3 linked regions of the Tistrella mobilis genome follow. The protein of the gene in region 1 interacts with the protein of each later gene in a pairwise test. Links are inferred from orthologs where the notes say so. Each region holds a gene or a part of one and is shown in the gene's direction. Other genes may lie near its edges.

What was found.
Region 2: the proteins of P7L68_RS24325 (region 1) and grxD interact in binary tests that used the Escherichia coli proteins (3 or more experiments, as listed by UniProt). The link is inferred for Tistrella mobilis from one-to-one orthologs.
Region 3: the proteins of P7L68_RS24325 (region 1) and P7L68_RS16220 interact in binary tests that used the Escherichia coli proteins (3 or more experiments, as listed by UniProt). The link is inferred for Tistrella mobilis from one-to-one orthologs.

The regions. Positions count from the first base shown.
Region 1 is NZ_CP121017.1:4,174,263-4,181,161, reverse strand. Bases 3,573-6,530 are described here. They hold P7L68_RS24325 (BolA family protein), read left to right. Parts: upstream 3,573-4,889; coding sequence 4,890-5,171; downstream 5,172-6,530. Other genes in these bases: P7L68_RS24310 (AEC family transporter), read right to left, coding at 6,483-6,530; P7L68_RS24315 (DUF2889 domain-containing protein), read right to left, coding at 5,685-6,320; P7L68_RS24320 (ribbon-helix-helix domain-containing protein), read left to right, coding at 5,336-5,722; P7L68_RS24330 (helix-turn-helix domain-containing protein), read right to left, coding at 3,954-4,322; P7L68_RS24335 (J domain-containing protein), read right to left, coding at 3,573-3,769. Also shown: P7L68_RS24350 (amidohydrolase family protein), read left to right, coding at 1-35; cobaltochelatase subunit CobT, read right to left, coding at 118-1,998; cobaltochelatase subunit CobS, read right to left, coding at 2,004-2,993; more of P7L68_RS24335, read right to left, coding at 3,158-3,572; more of P7L68_RS24310, read right to left, coding at 6,531-6,899. UniProt on the Escherichia coli protein: Transcriptional regulator that plays an important role in general stress response. Has many effects on cell morphology, cell growth and cell division. Acts by regulating the transcription of many genes, including dacA (PBP-5), dacC (PBP-6), ampC and mreB.
Region 2 is NZ_CP121017.1:2,865,160-2,871,823, forward strand. What follows is about bases 1-2,723. They hold grxD (Grx4 family monothiol glutaredoxin), read left to right. Parts: upstream 1-1,046; coding sequence 1,047-1,400; downstream 1,401-2,723. Other genes in these bases: purL (phosphoribosylformylglycinamidine synthase subunit PurL), read left to right, coding at 1-663; P7L68_RS18750 (BolA family protein), read left to right, coding at 743-979; P7L68_RS18760 (DUF3325 domain-containing protein), read right to left, coding at 1,477-1,824; P7L68_RS18765 (PepSY-associated TM helix domain-containing protein), read right to left, coding at 1,821-2,723. In the rest of the region: more of P7L68_RS18765, read right to left, coding at 2,724-3,341; P7L68_RS18770 (iron transporter), read right to left, coding at 3,356-3,616; P7L68_RS18775 (TonB-dependent siderophore receptor), read right to left, coding at 3,613-6,093; P7L68_RS18780 (FecR domain-containing protein), read right to left, coding at 6,247-6,664. UniProt on the Escherichia coli protein: Monothiol glutaredoxin involved in the biogenesis of iron-sulfur clusters.
Region 3 is NZ_CP121017.1:2,303,666-2,310,606, reverse strand. The notes cover bases 2,348-5,347. They hold P7L68_RS16220 (ABC transporter permease), read left to right. Parts: upstream 2,348-3,232; coding sequence 3,233-4,462; downstream 4,463-5,347. Other genes in these bases: P7L68_RS16215 (ABC transporter ATP-binding protein), read left to right, coding at 4,465-5,347; P7L68_RS16225 (ABC transporter substrate-binding protein), read left to right, coding at 2,348-3,236. Outside these bases: P7L68_RS16235 (diguanylate cyclase), read right to left, coding at 1-1,404; P7L68_RS16230 (DUF1304 domain-containing protein), read left to right, coding at 1,634-1,990; more of P7L68_RS16225, read left to right, coding at 2,280-2,347; more of P7L68_RS16215, read left to right, coding at 5,348-5,394; P7L68_RS16210 (ABC transporter permease), read left to right, coding at 5,391-6,158; P7L68_RS16205 (PEP/pyruvate-binding domain-containing protein), read right to left, coding at 6,144-6,941.

The DNA.
Region 1 (6,899 bases):
TGATGAAGGAAGGGCGGGTGCTGGTGGCGCGGTAAGCGGCTTCGACAGTGCCTGAAGGAAGAAGGGCGGGCCTCCACAGAGGCCCGCCCTTTCCGTCGTCCTGCCGGTGACGGCCGGTCAGTGTCTGAGGCGGGTGGGGCGGCTGCTGCGGCCGCCCTGGTCTTCGTCGAAGAGCTCGGCCAGCTGGTTCATCACCGTGCCGCCCAGCTGTTCGGCATCGACGATGGTTACCGCGCGCTTGTAGTAGCGGGTGACGTCGTGGCCGATGCCGATCGCCACCAGATCGACCGGCGAACGGCTCTCGATCCACTCGATCACCTGGCGCAGATGGCGGTCCAGATAGTTCGAACTGTTGACCGACAGGGTGCTGTCGTCGACCGGCGCACCATCGGAGATCACCATCAGGATCCGGCGGTTCTCGGGCCGGGCCAGCAGGCGGTTATGGGCCCAGAGGATCGCTTCGCCGTCGATATTCTCCTTGAGCAGGCCTTCGCGCAGCATCAGGCCCAGATTCTTCCGCGCCCGCCGCCACGGCCAGTCGGCCGATTTGTAGACGATGTGGCGCAGGTCGTTGAGCCGGCCCGGCGTCTGCGGCTTGCCGCCGTCGAGCCACTTCTTGCGCGACTGGCCGCCCTTCCAGTCCCGGGTGGTGAAGCCCAGGATTTCGACCTTCACGCCGCAGCGCTCCAGCGTGCGGGCAAGAATGTCGGCGCTCATCGCCGCCACCGAGATCGGCCGGCCGCGCATCGAGCCCGAATTGTCGATCAGCAGCGTGACCACCGTGTCGCGGAAGTCGGTGTCGCGCTCGCGCTTGTAGGTCTGGCTGTAGAGCGGCTGGACAACGACGCGGGCAAGCTTGGAGCTGTCGAGCAGGCCTTCGTCGAGATCGAACTCCCAGCCGCGCGACTGCTTGGCCAGCAGGCGGCGTTGCAGGCGGTTGGCGAGCTTGGTGATCACGCCATGCAGATTGGTCATCTGCTGGTCGAGCAGACCGCGCAGCCGGTTCAACTCGTCTTCGGTCGCAAGCTCGCTTGCCTCCACCACCTCGTCGAATTCGGTGGTGTAGGGATGATAGACGTCCGCTGCCGTTTCGTTCTCGTTGGATCCGGGCGGCATCCAGGGGCGGACCCGGGACGAGCTGTCCTCGCCACCGGCGCCGCTTTCGGAGTCGGGGTCGCTGGCCGCCATGTCGGCATCGGCCTCGCCGTCGCCGGTCTCGGGTGCCCCCTCGCTCGACTGGCCACTGTCGTCGCCGTCCTGCGACTGCTCACCGCCTTCGCCGTCGGGCTGTTCCTGAGCTTCCGCTTCGGCCTGGTCATCGGCCTCGTCGGGCTCGCGATCCTCATCGAGCTCGCCTTCGGTCTCGGCCTCGATGTCGAGGTCCGACAGCAGGTCGCGTACCCCTTCGGAAAAGCGCTTCTGGTCGGCCATGATCTCGGGCAGGCGGGCCAGGTCGTCGCCGGCCTTGCTCTCGATCACCGGGCGCCAGTGTTCGACCAGTTCCTGGGCGATCTCCGGCGTCGGGACCCCGGTCAGGCGCTCGCGCAGCAGCAGCAGAGCCGCTTCGCAAAGCGATTCCGGGCTGCCGTCGACGGCGAGGCGCTGCGGCTGCTCGCGAAGCTGGTCTTCCTGCAAACGGGCCAGATTGCCGCGCACGCCCGTCATGTTGCGCCCGCCCAGGGCCTCGATGCGCAGCTGTTCACAGCTTTCATAGAGCCGGCGTGACAGCTCGCCCTGGGGTTGGCGGGCCATGTGGATGCGGGCATCGTGATGGCGCACGCGCAGCGCGATCTGGTCGGCCTCGCCGCGGATGCGGGCGACCTGCTGTTCCGGCAGGTTACGCATCGGCGCGCGCAGGTTCACCCGATCGCCACGCAGCCGCGGCGGTTCGAAGGTGAAGGCGACTTCGAGCTGAGGCGTGCCGGCCATCGCCTTCACGGTGCTGGTCAGGGCACGTTTGAACTGCTCGACGGATTGCGGATCGTTGCGCTTGCGCATATCCCTCAACCCATGTGGCGGATGCCGGGGACGTGCAGCTCGGTGCCGAAGCAGCGCTGGTAGTACTCGGCGATCAGCGGGCGCTCCACTTCGTCACACTTGTTGAGGAAGGTGAAGCGGAAGGCGAGCTGCAGATCCTTGAAGATCCGGTAGTTCTCGGCCCAGGTCAGCACGGTGCGCGGCGACATGACGGTCGAGATGTCGCCATTGATGAAGGCGCTGCGGGTAAGGTCGGCCAGGGCGACCATCGACCGCACGGTCTTGTGGCCGTCGGCATTGTCGAATTCCGGCAGCTTGGAGAGCACGATCGCGCTCTCTTCGTCGGGCGCCAGATAGTTCAGCGTGACCACCACGTTCCAGCGGTCCATCTGGCCCTGGTTGATCTGCTGGGTGCCGTGATAGAGGCCGGTCGTATCACCCAGGCCCACCGTATTGGCGGTGGCGAAGATCCGGAAATAGGGATGCGGGCGGATGACCTTGTTCTGTTCAACCAGGGTCAGCTTGCCCTCATTTTCCAGAATGCGCTGGATCACGAACATCACATCGGCGCGACCGGCATCATATTCGTCGAAGACCAGCGCGGTCGGACGCTGCAGGCAGAAGGGCAGGATGCCCTCCTTGTATTCGGTCACCTGCTTGCCGTCGCGCAGCACGATGGCGTCCTTGCCGATCAGGTCGATGCGGCTGATATGGCTGTCGAGGTTGACGCGCACACAGGGCCAGTTCAGCCGGGCCGCGACCTGCTCGATATGGGTCGACTTGCCGGTGCCGTGATAGCCCTGGATCATCACGCGGCGGTTAAAGGCGAAACCCGCAAGAATGGCGAGGGTGACGTCGGGCTGGAAGCGGTAGGTCTGATCCAGATCGGGCACATGCTCGCTGCGGTCGCTGAATGCCGGCACCTCCATGTCGCTGTCGATGCCGAAGACCTGTCGCACAGACACCTTGATATCCGGCGTGTTCGGGGTCGGGGCGGCCAGGGTCTCGGAAGCCATGATGAAGAGGATCTCCACTGGGGAAGGCGGGGACGAAACGGATGGACGACACGGCCGGCCCCGCACGGGGAGGTGCAGGTGAAGGCCGCGGCCGACAGGGCCGTCGGCGGGCAACTCCTGATCTCGGCACGCGTATCCCCATCCGGTCGGGGAACGGCACCGGTTCAGGTCCAGTCTGACGCGCGGTGCATCAAAAAGGAATAGGCCTGGTTCACCGATTTCATGCGTTCCTCCGACGCGGCGTCGCCGCCGGTGACGTCGGGGTGCAGCCGTTTGGCGAGTTTCTTGTAGTGGTCCTTGATCTGCGGCAGATCGCGGGTCGGGTCGATGCCCAGTGTCTTGAAGGCCTGGCGCTCATCGGGCGTGAAGCGCGCTTCGGCGGCGGCGCGCACGCGCTCGGCCGCGCGACCGGCAGCACCGAACATGCCGAAGGGGTCACTGGTCCGGCCTTCACGGAACATCTGGGCCGCCGCACGGGCAATCTCGTCGGCCTGGTCGCGATCGGCGCTGGCGAAGGGCCAGGACGGACGGTGCCAGGTCATGTCGTCATGCAGGTGACGGTCGATCTCGGCCGAACTCAATCCCTTGAAGTAGTCCCAGCCCTTGTTGTAGGCGCGGACATGCTCCAGGCAAAAAAAGTAGTAGTCCCGCAGCCGGTCACGTGATTTGGGCGCGCGGAACGCACCTTCCTCTCCGCAGCCCTCGCAATCGCAGAGCCGGGTTCCGTCGGGAGCGTAGGCGGCGGTGCGCCGGATGCTGAAGAGGTCGATCGCCATGACGGCAAAATATGCGTCACGGGGTGCGGTGCGGCAAGTGCCCGGACAATGCCGGCCGTCGGGAAAAATGCGCAAGCGATCCATCCAGACGCCGAACGCCCGCGCGACCGGCCGTTCGGGCGGTCACGCGGGCGTTCCGGATCTGCACCGGGCGCCGCGGCGCCCGTGTCGGTCGTGCGTGGAATCAGGAGGCGTCGGCCAGGCTGCGGGCAAGAGTGCTCAGCGCTTCCTGATGCTTGCCGTTCTGGATCATCGAGAAGTTGCGGGCCAGTTCCAGGCACATGCGCTGACGCGGGGTCATCTCAACCTGACCGCCCTGCTCCAGACCCTCGAAGAAGTAGGAGATGGTGACGCCCAGGGCCTGCGCGATGTCGTAGAGACGACCGGCGGCGATGCGGTTGATGCCGCGCTCGTACTTGTGGGCCTGCTGGTAGGTCACGCCGATCATGTCAGCCAGCTGCTGCTGGGTCAGGCCCAGCATGATGCGGCGCTCGCGGATCCGCGCACCGACGTAACGATCGACTTCCTGGGCCCGGCTCTTGGTGGTCTTCATGGGGAGGGATCCCTCTTTGATCAGGGTGTTGGTTGAGAGATTGACGTGGGGAGCGTTCCGCCTCGTCCGCAATTCGTCCGTAGTGTCGGCCTGGGTGCGGTTCCGTGTTCCCGGCTGGTCGCCCCTGCTCCGCCGGTTTACAAGCAAAGGGTGTGCCAAAAACCCCTGCGCAAGACCTGCTTGCGTTCCAGTGGTATGATGTGCGACTGGAAACGCGCGTTCGGGACCGATTTTCCGGCGCGCGCGCCAGGATCATCAGGGCTGCGGTTAATGTGCGCTTAACGTTTGCCGGTGGATCGGGTTCCCCGGATGTCCACTTCGGGAGAAAAGGGTTTCCCATCCTGTGCTTCGCCGAGGCATTCGCTGTGCGGCTGTGTTCCTGTCCCTGTTTGATCGTGAAACGCTTGTGCCAAAATGAGACAGATTGTCCCGGTATGATACTTATACGTGAGGCGACCCGGCCCCGGTGCGCGCATCAGGCTTGATACATCGCCTGGGCCGCGCGCGGCGACGGGAATTGCAGTATCATCGGGATATGACCTTGAGAATGCGGAGGCCTGTGCCGACATGACCATCAGGGAGCGGATCGAGACCAAGCTGACGGCCGCCTTTGCGCCTGAGCGGCTGGTGATCACCGATGAGAGTGACCGCCATGCCGGCCATGCGGGCCATCAGCCCGGCGGCGAAACACATTTCCGGGTCGAGATCGTGACCGTGGCCTTTGATGGTCTGACCCGCGTGATGCGTCAGCGCCGGGTCTACGAGGTTCTGGCCGAGGAATTGGCGGAGCGGGTTCACGCTTTGGCGCTCGTCACCCGCACGCCGGCTGAGGCCGGGCAGAGCAGATAGGCAACCGCTGCCGGATGCAACCGGCATGCGATTGCCCTTTGAAACGCGTCGCGGTTGTGCTAATACAACCTTAAATAAAAAGATCGACCAATTTTCGCGTAAAGGTGTCGTCGGGGAGACATCCGGCCGGAGGGGCCGGGGACTTAAGGGGGGCGATAGGCACGATGTCCAGTTCACTTATCAACCGCAACGTCGTCGTCGAAGGGCGCCGTACCAGCATCCGTCTTGAGGCGGATATGTGGGACGCGCTGACCGAGATCTGCCAGCGTGAGGGCTGCCGGATCCACGAGCTGGCCACCATGGTCAACTCGACCCGGCGCGAATCGACCCTGACGGCGGCGATCCGGGTGTTCATCATGAACTACTACCGGGCGGCATCGACCGAGCAGGGGCATGCGCGTGCGGGTCACGGCAAGGCGATGCGGCCGGGGCGGGCGGATCGGACGGCGGTGCAGCGGCGTCTGGAGCGTCTGGCGGCTGCGCGCGGCGGTGACGGACGGCCGATGGCGCCGGTCAGCCGCCCGTATACCACTCAGGATAATGCTGCCTGACAACCTCTCCGTCCGCTGCCAGGGCGTGACAGGTATTCAGGTGAGCAGGCGGTTTCGGTGCCGGTCGTGGCGGCAGGGCGGCCGGCGCCGTATCGTCTGTTCCGGTACGGGCCACGGTCTCGGTATGGGCCATGGCCGCGACGCGGTCATTGGCCTCGCGACGGCGGCGTTCCAGTGCCGGATAGAGCGTCTGAAACGCGACGGTGCCCAGTGGGCGCATCATCTCGACCAGATGCGTGCAGCCATGCACGCCGCCGACCCGCTGGCGGATCGCCTTGGTCCAGCCCGGGGCGATCTTCAGCCCGACCAGACGCTGAAAATTGATGGCGACATCCCCGCAGATCGAATAGGGCGTGTGATCCATCACTGCCTCGATCGCCTTGATCTCGAAGCCGATATCGATGGTCAGCCGGATCCACATATCGTGGATCGGCGTGCCCGGGTCGATCTGGCCGCGCCAGCGGTTGTCGATCGGATAGGTCTTCACGTCGGTCAGATGTGCCTCGATGTCCCAGAGCCCGTCTTCGCGCTCATAGCCGCGGAGATCGATCTGGCGGGTGTGGATGTGGCGGCGGTTCACGGGCTGGGACAGGGGCATTGGGCGGGCTTCTCCTCGGTACGGCCGCGGCGCATGACCAGGGCCGTGCCTCGCATCTGAGACGAACGTTCGATCCAATTTCGATGCCGCCACTATACGCGGCGACCACGCGTTCGTCATCTGCGGTGCCGTATGGGCCGACGGGCGCAGGGCCCCGCCCGCTCAGTTCATGCCTGCCAGATGCAGTGCGACCCAGAGCAGCCCGGGCAGCAGCAGGAAGACCAGCAGGGTGGACGTCACCACCAGCGACGCCACCTCGGCCGGGGAACGGTCGTAGCGCTGGGCGAAGAGATAGTTGAACACGGCGACCGGCATCGAGGCCTCGACCAGCAGAACGCCCAGTTCCACACCTTCGAAACGGAAGACCACCATGCCGAGGAAGAGCGCGACCACGAAGCCACCCAGGCTGCGCAACAGGGCCAGACCCAGCGTGCCGAGCGGCCGTACCGCCTTCATCCGGGCCAGACTTACGCCCAGCGTGATCAGCATCAGCGGAATGGTGAAACCGCCGATGAGATGGGTGGTATTGCTCAGGAACTTCGGAACCGGGATCCCGCCAAGCACGAAGATCAGCGCCGC
Region 2 (6,664 bases), 1.3 Mb from region 1 along the record:
ATGGCCGAGGCCTGCCGCGGGCTGAATTTCCCGGTCGTGTCGGGCAATGTCTCGCTCTACAACGAGACCCAGGGCACCGGCATCCTGCCGACCCCGGCGGTGGGCGGCATCGGCCTGATCGCCGACGTCTCGCGCAGGGCCGACATCGCCTTCAAGGGCCAGGAACACGCGATCATCGTGATCGGCGAGACCCGCGGCCATCTGGGCCAGTCGCTCTATCTGCGCGAGATTCTGGGCCGCGAGGACGGCGAGACCCCGCCGGTCGACCTGTCGGTGGAGCGCCGCAACGGCGATTTCGTCCGCACCCTGATTTCGGAAGGCCTGATCGACACCGTCCATGACGTGTCGGATGGCGGCCTGATGGTGGCGCTGGCCGAAATGGCGCTGGCCTCGGGCATCGGCGCGAAGATCGACCCGCCGGTCTTCCAGGCGCCGCTCGCCTGGGCCTTCGGTGAGGATCAGGGCCGCTACGTCATCGCGGCCCCGGCGCCGGCGGCCGATGCCGTCATTGCCCAGGCCTGGGTGACCGGTGTGCCCGCCGCCCAGATCGGCGTGACCGGCGGCACCGAATTGACTCTGACCGGTGCCGGCACGATATCCTTGGAGACGCTGCGCAGCGCCCATGAGGGATGGCTGCCGGGGTTGATGTCGACGCCGGCCTGATCGCCGGCGGGACCGCGCTCCGGCGACCCCGGGGCGCGGTGCGGCGACACAAAGATCGCGTGTGACGGGAGAGACGCGGATGCCGATGGACCAGAACGAGATCGAGCGCCTGATCAAGGACGCCCTGCCGGATGCCGACGTGCTGGTCGAAGACCTCGCCGGCGACGGGGACCATTATGCGGCGCGGGTGGTCTCGTCGGCCTTCAAGGGCAAGACGCGCGTGCAGCAGCACCAGATGGTCTATCAGGCGCTGCAGGGCCGCATGGGCGGCGTGCTCCACGCCCTTGCCCTCCAGACCTCCGCCCCCGCCGACTGAGGCGGGCCGCCGGCCGGGCCAGACGGCCGGCGTCCAGGAATGAATGCCTTCAAGGTCCGAGGATATCATGACCGAGCAGTCGAATCCGGTTTTCGCCGAGATCCAGTCCCATATCGATGCCGAGCCCGTGGTGCTGTTCATGAAGGGCACCGCCGATCGGCCGATGTGCGGCTTCTCCGCCAAGGTCGTCCAGGTGCTGAACTATATGGGCGTGCCGTTCCGTGACGTGAACGTCCTTGCCGACGGCGCGATCCGCGAAGGCATCAAGCAGTATTCGAACTGGCCGACCATCCCGCAGCTCTATGTGAAGGGCGAGTTCGTGGGCGGCTGCGACATCGTCTCGGAAATGTTCGAGACCGGCGAACTCAGCGAATACCTGAACGGCCAGGGCATCGACGCCCGCCAGGTCGGCGCGCGCTGATCCCGCACTGAAAACGCCTGACGACCGAACGGCCCGCCTTTCCGGAATGGAGAGGCGGGCCGTTTCGTGCCCGGCATCAGACAAGACCGGAGATCAGAAGACAGAGCCCCACAAGGCCGACGAGCCAGCCGCCGGCAACCACCTGCCCCGCCCGCCCCGGGCGCCAGGCGAAGAGGCCGGCGGCCAGTGGCGCGGCAAGGCCGGCCACGCCCGCGACCAGAACCAGACCGCGGCCCCAGCCGTCGGTGAAGACGGCAAAGCCGGCCGCAATCAGCGCCAGCGCCCAGCCTTCCAGGCGGCGCCGGACCGGTTGGCGGCGGATTACCGCACCGCGGCCATGGGCCTGTTCGTGATGGCGCGGCATGGCGAGGGCGAGCGCCGTGGCGGCGGAGATGCCGATGGCGAGGATCACCAGTGTGATCATGCCGCCCCTCCCCGCCGGCCGCGCGCCCTGAGGATCATCGCCAGCCGGCCGAGCATGAGCGCGGTGACGAGGCAGGCGAGTTGCATGCCCCAGAACACCCGATCGCCGGCGGCAAGGGCGCCGAGCGGATCACGGCCGGTTACCAGCACATCCGCCACCGGCACCGCCGCCCAGAGCAGCGCCGCGGCGGCAAGGGCGCGCATCCAGCCGACACCGTCGGAACGCCAGGCGCCGGCCAGAAGAAAGGCCAGCCAGACCAGGTAGAAGGCGGCCGGCTCCAGCTCCGCCCGTCCGCCGAGATCGGCCGGCAGCAGGCGGTTGGCCAGAAACTGGCCGGCGATCGCCGCCGGCAGGCCGACCAGACAGCCGATGTTGAGCGCATCGACCAGCCGATGACCGCGCGCGCGGTCGCCCGCGCCGGTTTTCGGCCGGCGCTTGACCGACCAGAGCACCAGCCCGGTTGCGATCATCGCCGTGCCGGCAAGACCGCCCGCAAAAAACAGCCAGCGCAGCGGCAGCCCGGCGAAGCGCGCCAGATGCAGACCGTAAAGCGTGTGATGGACGGCGGCCACCGCTCCGCCTTGCCCGCGGCCATCCGCGATCAGACGGCCGGTGGTACCGTCGAAGACCAGCGCCTCCGGCAGGCGGGCAAGCTGGTCGGCGTCCTGGGGTGTCAGGGTCAGCCGCGCGGCCGTGGTGCCCGGCCGGTCGACCTCGATCCGCCCGACCAGGATATCGCGGCCATCGGCCGACCATGCGGCACTGGCCGCCGCCACCACCCGCCCCAGATCGGTGAGCGCTGCCGGCTGCACCGGTTGAGCGGGGGCCGCGACCATCGGAATGCCGTCGAGATCGGCCGCATAACCGGCGCGCGCCCCCGGATAGCCGGCATCCACCGCCCAGGGCATATAGAGCAGCATCAGGGTGATCAGCCCGCTCCAGGTGATCATCAGATGGAAGGGCAGCGACATCACCCCCAGCAGGTTGTGACCGTCGAGCCAGGCCCGCTGGGCGGCCGCACGGGGGCGGAAGGTGAAAGCGTCCTTGAAGATCCGCTTATGGACGATCACCCCGGTCACGATCGCCACCCCCATGATCATGGCGCAGATCCCGACCAGATAGCGGCCCGGGATCCGGCCCCAGTCGGACATGATCAGGGTGAAATGGACATAGAACAGGAAGTCGCCGCCGACCGTCTCGGGGCCGGCCTCGGGCGCGCCGGTCACGGGATCGAGCCTCTGGGCGACATAGCCGTGCGGCCGGCCGGCGGCGACCTTCAGCACCGGTTCCCGCCCGTCGGAGACATCGATCAGCCAGCTGACCGCATCGGGCGCTTCGGCCTGAAGCCATGCCGCCGCCAGGCGCGCCTGGGTCGGCTGATCGGGCAGAGCGATCGGCGCCAGCCGGTGCATCCAGGCCGAGATTTCGGGCCGAAAATAGCAGGCCGTACCGGTCAGGAAGATCGCGAACAGCAGCCAGCCGACCACCAGCCCGGCCCATGTATGAAGCCAGGACATCTTCTGACGGAAGCTCATCGCCAGCCCCCCGCCGCGGCGATCAGCCCGGCCAGCACCGCCACCTCGGCCAGGGCGCGGCGGGGGTCGTCGACGGCGAACACCCGGATCACCACCGCCACCCAGACCAGGAAACTGCCCATGCTGCCGGCCAGCACCGTCTCGATCACCGGCCCCGGCAGCAGCCGGACGGCAAGGGTGGCGGCCAGCGCCGCCACCAGATAGCCCCCCGGCCCCGCCGCCAGCAGGCGCAGCCCAAGGCCCTGCATGGCGATCACCACTTGTACTTCAGGGTCCCCAGCACCGTGCGGCCCTGGCCCCAATAGCACTGCTTGTCGACCTCACAGCCCGAGACATAGGTCTCGTCGAACAGGTTGGAGGCATTGACCGCCAGCTCGACGCCGGTGAGCGCCGGCGACGCCCGGCCCAGATCGTAGCTGACCGCCGCGTCATACAGGGTGTAGGACGGCACCTTCAGGGTGTTGGTGTCATTGCCATAGGTGCTGCCGACATAACGCACGCCGGCCCCCAGCCCCAGCCCTTCAGCGAAGCCGGCCTGGAAGGTGTAGCGGGTCCAGAGCGCCGCGGTCACCTCGGGTACCATGGTCGGGCGGTGGTGAAGATCCAGCTCGGTGCTCTTGGTCACCTCGCTGTCGAGCCAGGTGAACCCGGCCTGAACATCCCAGCCCGAGGCCAGGCTCGCCACCGCTTCGAGTTCAAGCCCCTTGTTGGTCACCTCGCCGATCTGCCACTGAAGATCGGTCGCCGGATCGGTCTTGGAGACATTGGTCTGGGTCAGATGAAAGACCGAGGCTGTGAACATGGCATTCCAGCCCTGGGGTTGAAACTTGACGCCAACCTCATACTGAGTGCCTCGGCTGGGGTCGAAAGCCTTGCCGTTGCCATCGGTACCGCTTTGCGGCTCAAAACTCTCCGAATAGCTGACATAGGGGGTGAGCCCCATGTCAAAGGCATAGCCAAATCCGACCCGGCTGGTGAAAGCGCTGTCATCCTGCGAGACTTCGCCCGGCGTCAGGCGGTTCTTCACCCGGCTGTCCGCCCGATCATAGCGACCGCCGAGATTGACGATCCAGCCACCCATCCGGATCTGGTCCTGCGCATACAGGCCCCACTGGTTGCGGCGCGTCTCAAGATTCTGATAGATCGCCGGCTCACCTGCAAAAGTGGCATTGCCACCCTGAGGCAGCGTGATCGAACTCACCCGGGCAAAGCGCCGGATCGTGTCGCTGTCATGGCGGCGGTATTCGACACCGGCGAGCAGGGTGTGGTCCAGCGGCCCAGTGCTGCCATCGATCTGGACCTGGTTGTCGACGACATAGACGTCCGACGATTCGCGGGCGGCAAAGGCGTTGCGATCCAGCGTCACGCCATCCGACTTCAGCTCTTTGATGTAGACGGTCGCGAAATCCAGCCGGTTGGCGATATAGCGGGCGTTCTGACGAAAGGTGACGGCATCGTCGAAGCGGTGCTCGAACCGGTAGCCCAGGGTGTAGAGATCCCGGTCCCAATGGCCGTAATCGGTGTCGCCGGCATAGAAGCTGCGCGGCAGCTTGCCATAGGGCGCATCCTTCAGCGTGCCGACGATCGGCAGCATGTTGGAAAAGCCGCCGTCGATATCATCGCGCTGCCAGCTGCCGAGCAGGGTGAGCGTGGTGTCGTCCCCCGCCCGCCAGGTCAGCGAGGGGGCGATGGCGGTGCGTTCCTGATCGATGCCGTCGACCTGATTGTCGCTGTCCATCATCAGGCCGGCCACCCGGAAAGCCAGTCGGCCGTCCTCGACCAGCCGACCGCCGATATCGGCGCCGGCTTCATGGCGGCCGAAGCTGCCGCCGCGCAGCATCACCTCGTTCATCGCCTGGTCGGACGGGGTTTTGCTCACCCGGTTGACGATGCCGCCCGGGGTGTTCTGGCCGTAGAGCACCGAAGCCGGGCCCTTCAGCACCTCGATCCGCTCGAACAGATAGGGGTCGAAGCCGCCGACCGCGAAATTGGCGCCGCCGACCTTGATCCCGTCCAGATATTCATTCGACGAGGCGCCATAGGTGCCGTCGCCACCGAAGCCGCGGACCTGGATATTGTCACCGCCGGGCATGACGCCGCCGGCACGCCCACCGACGCGGACACCGGCGGTATAGGCCAGCGCCTCGCCCTCGGTGGTGACGGCGCGGGCCGACATCTGGTCGCGGGTGACCACCGACACCGATTGCGGGGTTTCCAGCAGCGGCGTGTCGGTCTTGGTCGCGGTGGCGGTGCGGGTCGCGACATAGCCGGCCACGGGGCCGGTCGCCACCTCGGCCGTCCTGACCGCGCCCACCTGGAGCGGATCGAGCACGGTCGCCCCCTCGCCTGCCAGACGTTGCAGCACCACCACCCCGTCGGGCGTGATCGAGCCCGCGACCGGCGTGCCGGCCAGAAGCTGCGCCAGCCCGGCCGCCGGCGTCATCCGGCCCTGAAGACCGCGGCTCTCCACACCCCGGGTGACGGCGGTATCCACCGACACCTGAAGCCCCGCCTGACGACCGAAGGCGCCGAGTGCGCCCGCCAGCGGCTGTGCCGGGATGTCGAAGCTGATCTCGGCTGCCGTGTCGGCCGCCTCGGCCCGGGTGATCGCCATGCCGGCCACCAGCCCCGCGCCCCCCATGGTCATGGTTCCCGGAAGCGTCGCGACCGATGCCGCGACCATGGCCGCAACCCTCTGCGGCACCCTCCGGCGGCGCTGCTGCCCCTGGCTCATACCCGTCTCCCCTGTCATCTGCTCGGGCCATCATGCGAGTGCTTCGCATTTTCAGGACCAACAGACGCAGAGCCCGCCCGGATTTTCCGCACGCCCCGGCATTTTCTTGAGAAAAGACCGCATCCTCTACCGAAAGAAGATACGGCTGTGCGCTCAGGCGCCGTCGAGGATGGTCAGCAGCGGCCCGATCCGACGGAGGCGCCCGCCATGGGCGCGCATCAGCGCCGAAAGCGCCGCCTGCGGATCGCGCAGGTCGTAGAGCCCCGTCACCTGCCGGTCGGCGAGGGCCTCATCTGCAACCAGGATCAGCCCGGGCGTATAGGCCCGCAGCCGCGCCACCACCTCTCCCACCGTCGCCCCATCGACGAACAGCCGCCCGTCCTGCCAGAGCGCCACGGCATCGGGTGCAATGCGGCCATGCTTCGGTGCAGATCCGTCGGCCGGAATCTCGACCGTCTCACCCGGGGTCAGCTGCACGGCCGGCCTGTCGGGGCCTTCCACCCGCACGGTGCCGCTGCGGACCGCGACCATCACCCGGTCGTCATCACGATCGACCTCGAACCCCGTGCCG
Region 3 (6,941 bases), 1.9 Mb from region 1 along the record:
GCGTGCCCGACCGGCCGCGCCGGCTGCACCGCAGACCCGGTTGCGGCCGGCATGTTTCGCCTCGTAAAGCGCCCCGTCCGCACGGCGCACGATATCTTCCACCCGATCCCCCGGCAGGCAGGCGGCAACCCCGAAACTGCCGGTACAGGTCCCGACACTGAAGTCGTGGGCGGCAATGGTCGCACGCAGCGCTTCCGCCCGCATGGCCGTTTCGGCCAGATCCGCCCCCGGGCAGACCAGGATGAATTCTTCCCCGCCCCAGCGTCCGGCGACGCCACCCTCCCCCTGACCCGCGCGCAGAAGGGCTGCCACCTCGACCAGCACGGCATCGCCCAGCTGATGCCCGCGCTGATCGTTGATCGCTTTGAAATGATCGAGATCGAGCATGATCACCCCGAAGGGTCTTCCGGTCCGCCGGGCGCGGGACAGCTCGTCCTCAAGGAAATCATCCACCTTGATCCGGTTGAACAGCCCGGTCAGCGGGTCGGTGGTCGACAGGCGCACCAGTTCGCGGTTCATCCGTGCAAGCTTGCGGTTCCAGTAAAGCGCCAGCAGCAGCAGAATGGCGGCCGCCGCACCGACCTGCCAGACGAGACGGTAGTCGATGCCGCGCTGGATCTGTACCGCGACATGGCGGTTGGAGATCGCCTCGCGCTCCTGCGCCGTGATGGTTGCGATACCCTTGTCCAGGATGTCGCGCAGCATCGGCTCTCCGGCCAGAACGCCAACCCGCAATTCATTCGTTAATTCAGGAACCTGGCCGGCAATCTTCAGGTTGAACAACCCCTCCTTGCGGATCGCATAGGCGGCCACGATCAGCGACCGGATGGTCATGTCGGCCAGCCGTTCCGAGACCATCTCCACGGCCTCGGGCTCGCTGCCGGTAGTGATGATGTGAAGATTGGGATAGAGCCGCCGCAGCCGTTCCTCGACCATCGTGCCGCGCGGCAGGGCCACCGTCTCACCGCTCACCCCGTGAAGATCGCCGATATAGGGGTGCTCCTCGCGTGTGATCACAATGTTCTGGTCGCGGAAGATCGGTGCCGTGAACACCAGCCAGCGTTCACGCTCGGGCGACCGGTTCAGGAAGCTGAGGATACGGCAGTGCCCGGCTTTCGAGGCGGCGAGGCTCTCATCCCAGTCGGCCGTCGGATACAGTACGATGTCGATGCCGAGCCGCGTCGCCACGAGGCGGAGAAGGTCGGCGGCGATGCCGACATGCCGGCCGGTCTCGTCGATACGCTCGAACGGTTCCCAATCCGGATCGACGCACATGGTCACCGGGCCGCTGGCCGCCAGCCAGGCGCGTTCGGCTTCGCTGAGTGCAACCGAAGCCCCATCTGCCCCGGCGGTCGTGGCAGCATCCGGTGCGGTGCAGAATATTCCGAGGGCAAGGCATGCCACGACACTGCCGCGTCGGAGCCGTCTCCCGATCCGTCCTGTCGTCACCTGGGTGCCGCCCCCGATCCTGTCTTGTCAGGTGAGCATAGCCGCATCGCATACCGGCGCAAGACGCTGCATGAGCCTTTGATTTGCAGGACCTCCAGCGGATTGACCCGATGGTCACCCTGGGGTTTAACTGAGACAGCCGGATGGAATGTCCCATGCGGTACCCATCCCGTGGAGGTCCCGCATGATTGCCCAGATCCTTGCCGCGCTGGTCGCGGCAATCCACGCCTATATCCTTGTCCTTGAGATGTTTCTTTGGGACACGCCGCGCGGCCGGAAAGCGTTCGGCACCACCGCCGACTTCGCATCGCAGACGCGGGTTCTGGCTGCAAACCAGGGCCTCTACAACGGCTTTCTGGCCGCCGGTCTGATCTATGGCCTGGTGCGCGGTGGCGATGAGGGTTTCGCCTTCCTTGTTTTCTTTCTGGCCTGCGTCGTGGTGGCCGGGCTCTACGGCGCGGCAACGGCGAGCCGTAAGATCCTGTTCATTCAGGCCTTGCCCGCGGCTGTCGCCTTGGCCGCGCTGCTTGCGGGGATCTGAGGGGCAGGCGGCGGTGAAAAGCCGGATCCGGTGTGCAGCCTCCTGACGGCATTCTGTCAGTTGGCCGCCTGTCCAGCGCGAATTTCAGCCCTTCGGGTTCGGCAAGCGCGGAAACGGCTGCTAGGATGGACGGAACGAGAACGGCGCCGCTGCCGTTGTTCGCGTCGCGCTGGTGCCCCCATCGACGGGACACCGGCATCGGAAAAGAGACAGACGTCGCAGACGTTCCGGGGTGGCGTGGCAGAGGCCCGCCCCCGTCTTGTCAGGAACCAATGGGGGACGCCGCTCCATGCCGACCATCGATCGCCGCACCTTGTTCCGCCGTGCGGGCCTTCTCACCCTCGCCGCCACGCTCGCCTTCGGCACCGCGGCCGTCGTGACGGGCCCGGCCCGTGCCGCCGACGCCATCACCGTCGGCTCCAAGATCGACACCGAAGGTGCGGTGCTCGGCAATGTGATCCGCCTGGTGCTGGAGAATGCCGGCTATACGGTCGACGACCGTATCTCTCTCGGCCCCACTAAGATCGTGCGCGAGGCGCTGCTGGCGGGCGAGATCGACATCTATCCGGAATATACCGGCAATGCCGGCTTCTTCTTCAACATCGATGCCGATCCGGCCTGGAAGAAGGCCGATACCGCCTATGCCAAGGCGAAAGAGCTGGATGCCGGGGCCAATGATCTGGTCTGGCTGAAGCCGGCGCCGGCCAACAACACCTGGGCGATCGCGGTGCGCGGCGATGTGGCCGAGGCGCAGAAGCTCGCCACGCTGGATGATTTCGGCAAATGGGTTGCCGGCGGCGGTGACGTGAAGCTCGCAGGCTCGGCCGAGTTCGTCGAAAGCCCGGCTGCCCTGCCCGCCTTCCAGGAGGCCTATGGGTTCAGGCTCTCGGCCGATCAGCTGCTGGTGCTCTCGGGCGGTGACACCGCCGCCACCATCAAGGCGGCGGCCGAAGGCACGTCGGGTGTCAATTCGGCCATGGTCTACGGCACCGACGGCGCCATTGCCGCGGTCGGGCTGAAGGTCATGGAAGACACCAAGGGCGTCCAGGCGGTCTACGAGCCTGCCCCGGTGATCCGCGGTGCGGTGCTGAAGGCGCATCCCGATATCGAGGGCCTGCTGGAGCCGGCCTTCCAGACCCTCGACCTCGAAACCCTGCAGGCGCTGAACGCCAGCGTCCAGATCGAGGGGCAGGATCCGCGGGCCGTCGCCGAAGCCCATCTGAAGAAGGCAGGGCTGCTGAAGTGAGCACGCTCGACGGCCTGGATGCCGTCGACGACGAGGCGGCGCCCGCGGGGCGCCCCTCTCCGCGCGGCAACCGGCTGCTTGCGGTTCTGGTGATGGCGATGGCGGCGGCGACCGCTTTCGCGGGCTTCGTGACCGTCGCCCCCAACCGTATCCTCTCCGGCCGTGCCGTGGCCGCCGTCGACGCCCTGCCCGGGGCCGAATTCACGATCCTGGTGCTGATCCTGGCAGGGCTGGGGGCCGCCGCGTTGATCCGCCCCGGGCGCGGCGCCGATCTCATCGCCGCCGCACTTGCGGGCCTGCTGTTCTTCGGTCTGCTCTTTGCCGCAGGCGACATCGCCACCGGCCTGGCTGAACGCGGCACCGCCGCCCGTACCTCTTTCGGTGCCGGCTTCTGGATTCTGGCCGCAGCCGCCCTTCTGGTGCTGATCGATGCGGTGGCCCGGTTCAAGCCCGGGCCGGTGATAGGGCCGCTCGGCGTGGTGGTCCTGCTCGGTCTGATCTGGGCGGTGATTGCCTCGGGCCGGCTCGACGATCTGTCGCTGATGCGCGAATACATGGCCCGCCGCGACCGGTTCGGTATCGAGATCCTGCGTCATCTGCACCTGGTGGCACTGGCGCTGGCGATCGCGCTGCCGCTGGGCGCTGCCCTCGGCCTCTGGGCGCGGGCCCGGCAAGGGGCGGCACCGCTGATCTTCGGCGTGCTCAACCTGCTCCAGACCGTGCCCTCGATCGCGCTGTTCGCCTTGCTGATCGGGCCGCTGACCAGCCTCGCCACGACCTTCCCTGCGCTCAAGGCCGCGGGCGTATCGGGAATCGGGATTGCACCGGCGGTGATCGCCCTCGCCCTCTACGCCCTGCTGCCGACCGCGCGTGGCGTGGTGGCCGGCTTCGCCTCGGTGCCGGAAGCGGCGATCGAGGCGGCCCGCGGCATGGGGCTCTCCGACCGTCAGATCCTGGTTCAGGTCTCGCTGCCGCTGGCCCTGCCGGTGCTGCTTGCGGGGCTCAGAATCGTGCTGGTTCAGACGATCGGCCTTGCGGTGGTCGCGGCGCTGATCGGCGCCGGCGGGCTTGGCGCCTTCGTCTTTCAGGGGCTGGGCCAGACCGCGACCGATCTGGTTCTGTTGGGCGCGCTTACGGCCATCGCCCTCGCCCTCGCTGCCGATGTGGTGCTGCGCGCTGCCTCGGCCTGGCTCGCCACCCGCCTGACCGGAGCCCGCACATCATGAGCATGATCGTCTTCGAAAGGGTGAGCAAATTCCACGGCAGCCGGGCCGCGGTTGAAGATCTCTCCTTCACCGTACCCGAGGGGGAGATCTGCGCGCTGGTCGGGCCCTCGGGTTCGGGCAAGTCCACCACGCTGCGCCTGGTCAACCGGCTGATCGAGCCCGATGCCGGCCGGATCACGCTCGGTCGCACCGATATCGCCGGGCTGGAGCCCGTCGCGCTGCGCCGCCGCATCGGCTATGTCATCCAGTCGATCGGGTTGTTTCCGCACTGGACGGTGGCGCGCAACGTCGCAACCGTGCCGGTACTGCTCGGCTGGCCGAGGGATCGGATTCGGGCGCGGGTCGATGAGCTCCTCGATCTGGTCGGGCTGGACCCGGCGGAGTTCGGTGGCCGTCATCCGCATGAACTCTCAGGCGGCCAGCAGCAGCGTGTGGGTGTTGCCCGCGCGCTGGCCGCCGATCCCGAGGTTCTGCTGATGGACGAGCCCTTCGGTGCGCTCGACCCCGTCACCCGGGACGAGATCCAGACCGAGCTGCAACGCATCCAGGCCGCCACGGGCAAGACGATCGTGATTGTCACCCATGATGTCGACGAGGCCATTCGCCTCGCCCATCGCATCGCCATCCTGCGCGATGGCCGGCTGGTGCAGATCGATCGCCCGGCCGCCCTGCTTGCCCGGCCGGCGGATGATTTCGTGCGGGAATTCGTCGGCGGCCCGCTCGCCGGCCTCCGCATGCTCCGCACCCGAACCGTCGCCGAGCGGATCGAGGCCGGCGCCGATGTCCCCGACGGGCCGGTCCTGCATCCGGAGATGCCACTGGATCTGGCGCTGGGCGCCATGGTGGCTGCCAGGGCGGAGCGGCTGGCGGTGGCCGATGCGTCCGGTCGGAAGCTCGGGGTGGTGACCCTGGGCGGGCTGGTGGCAGGATGAGCCTTGCCGGCACCCCGCCCCTCGGTCGCCCGGGCCGCCCGCTCTGGCGCGACCCGCTGCTCTGGGCCGCTGCGGCGCTGGTGATCGCGACGCTCGCCATGCCGGCGGCCGAACCCCTGTTCCGGGCGCTCTATCCCGACCTGCCCCGGCCGATCTACACCCGGACCGATTTCCTGACACTGATGCTCTCGCATGTCGGGCTGGTGGCGGCCTCGAGTGTGATCATCTGCCTGGTCGGCATCGCCGTCGGCATTTTCGTCACCCGGCCCGCCGGCCGTGATTTCGCCCGCCTGGTCGACATGGCGACGGCGGTGGGGCAGACCTTTCCGCCGGTTGCCGTGCTTGCCCTGGCCGTGCCGGCGGTGGGCTATGGTCCGCTGCCGACGCTGATTGCGCTTGCCTGTTACGGTGTGCTGCCGGTGGTCGAGACCACGGCAGCCGGCCTCCGCGCCCTGCCGCCGGCATTGAAGGAAGCTGCCGACGGTGCCGGTTTCGGCCCGACCGGCCGCCTGCTCCGCATCGAGCTGCCGCTTGCCTTCCCGGTGATGCTGGCGGGGATCCGGACGGCGGTGATCATTAACATCGGTACGGCCACGATCGGCTCGACCGTCGGCGCCGTCAGTCTGGGCTCACCGATCATCGAGGGGCTGTCGGGCTCCAACCCGGCCTATGTGGTCCAGGGGGCAATCCTGGTCGGACTGCTCGCCATCACCACAGACCTCGGCTTCGAACGCCTCGCCCGCCTGAGTTCAGTCCGCGGCTAGGGTCGTGGCGATGCGGGCCAGGAGATCTTCGGGCTCGCGGGTCACCACCTCTACAGCCCCGGCATGAACTGCGCCGGTATTGCCATCCAGCGTGATCAGGCTGCCGGTGCCGAAGACCCGGCCGCCGATCACGACCCGTCCCGACGCCTCGTCGATCATCAACTCACCACAGCCGACCAGACAGACCTTGCCCAACTGCCGTGCCACCACGGCCGCATGCGAGGTTCGGGCGCCGCGCATGGTGAGCAGCCCGGCAGCACGATCGAGCGCTGCCACGTCTCTGGTCTCGGCGTCGCGGCGCACCAGGATCGGGATGTCGCCGCGGGCGCGGGCGGCCTCGACCTGGGTTTCGTCGAGCGCGATCGGTCCGCTCGCCACACCGGCCGACGCGCTGGCGGCACGGGCGATTGGTTCCGCCGCCACTCCGTCGGCCGTGGCGATCACCCGCTCGGCGAGGCTCGCCCGATCGAGAGACCGCAGTCGGTCGCGGGCGGTGCGGGTATCGATCAGCCCCTCGTCCAGAAGGTCGAGCGCGATGCGCGCCGCGGCAAGCGGCGTACGCTTGCCGTCCCGGGTCTGGAGCAGGAACAGGCGGCCATCCTCGATGGTGAACTCGATGTCCTGCATGTCGCCGAAGGCCTGTTCCAGCCGGGCAGCCGCGGCCACGAGTTCCGCCCAGAGATGCGGTGCCGCAGCAGACAGCGCCTCGTGGCCCTCGGCCGAGCGGCGCCCGGCAACGACATCCTCGCCCTGCGCATTGAACAGGAAATCGACCCAGAGACC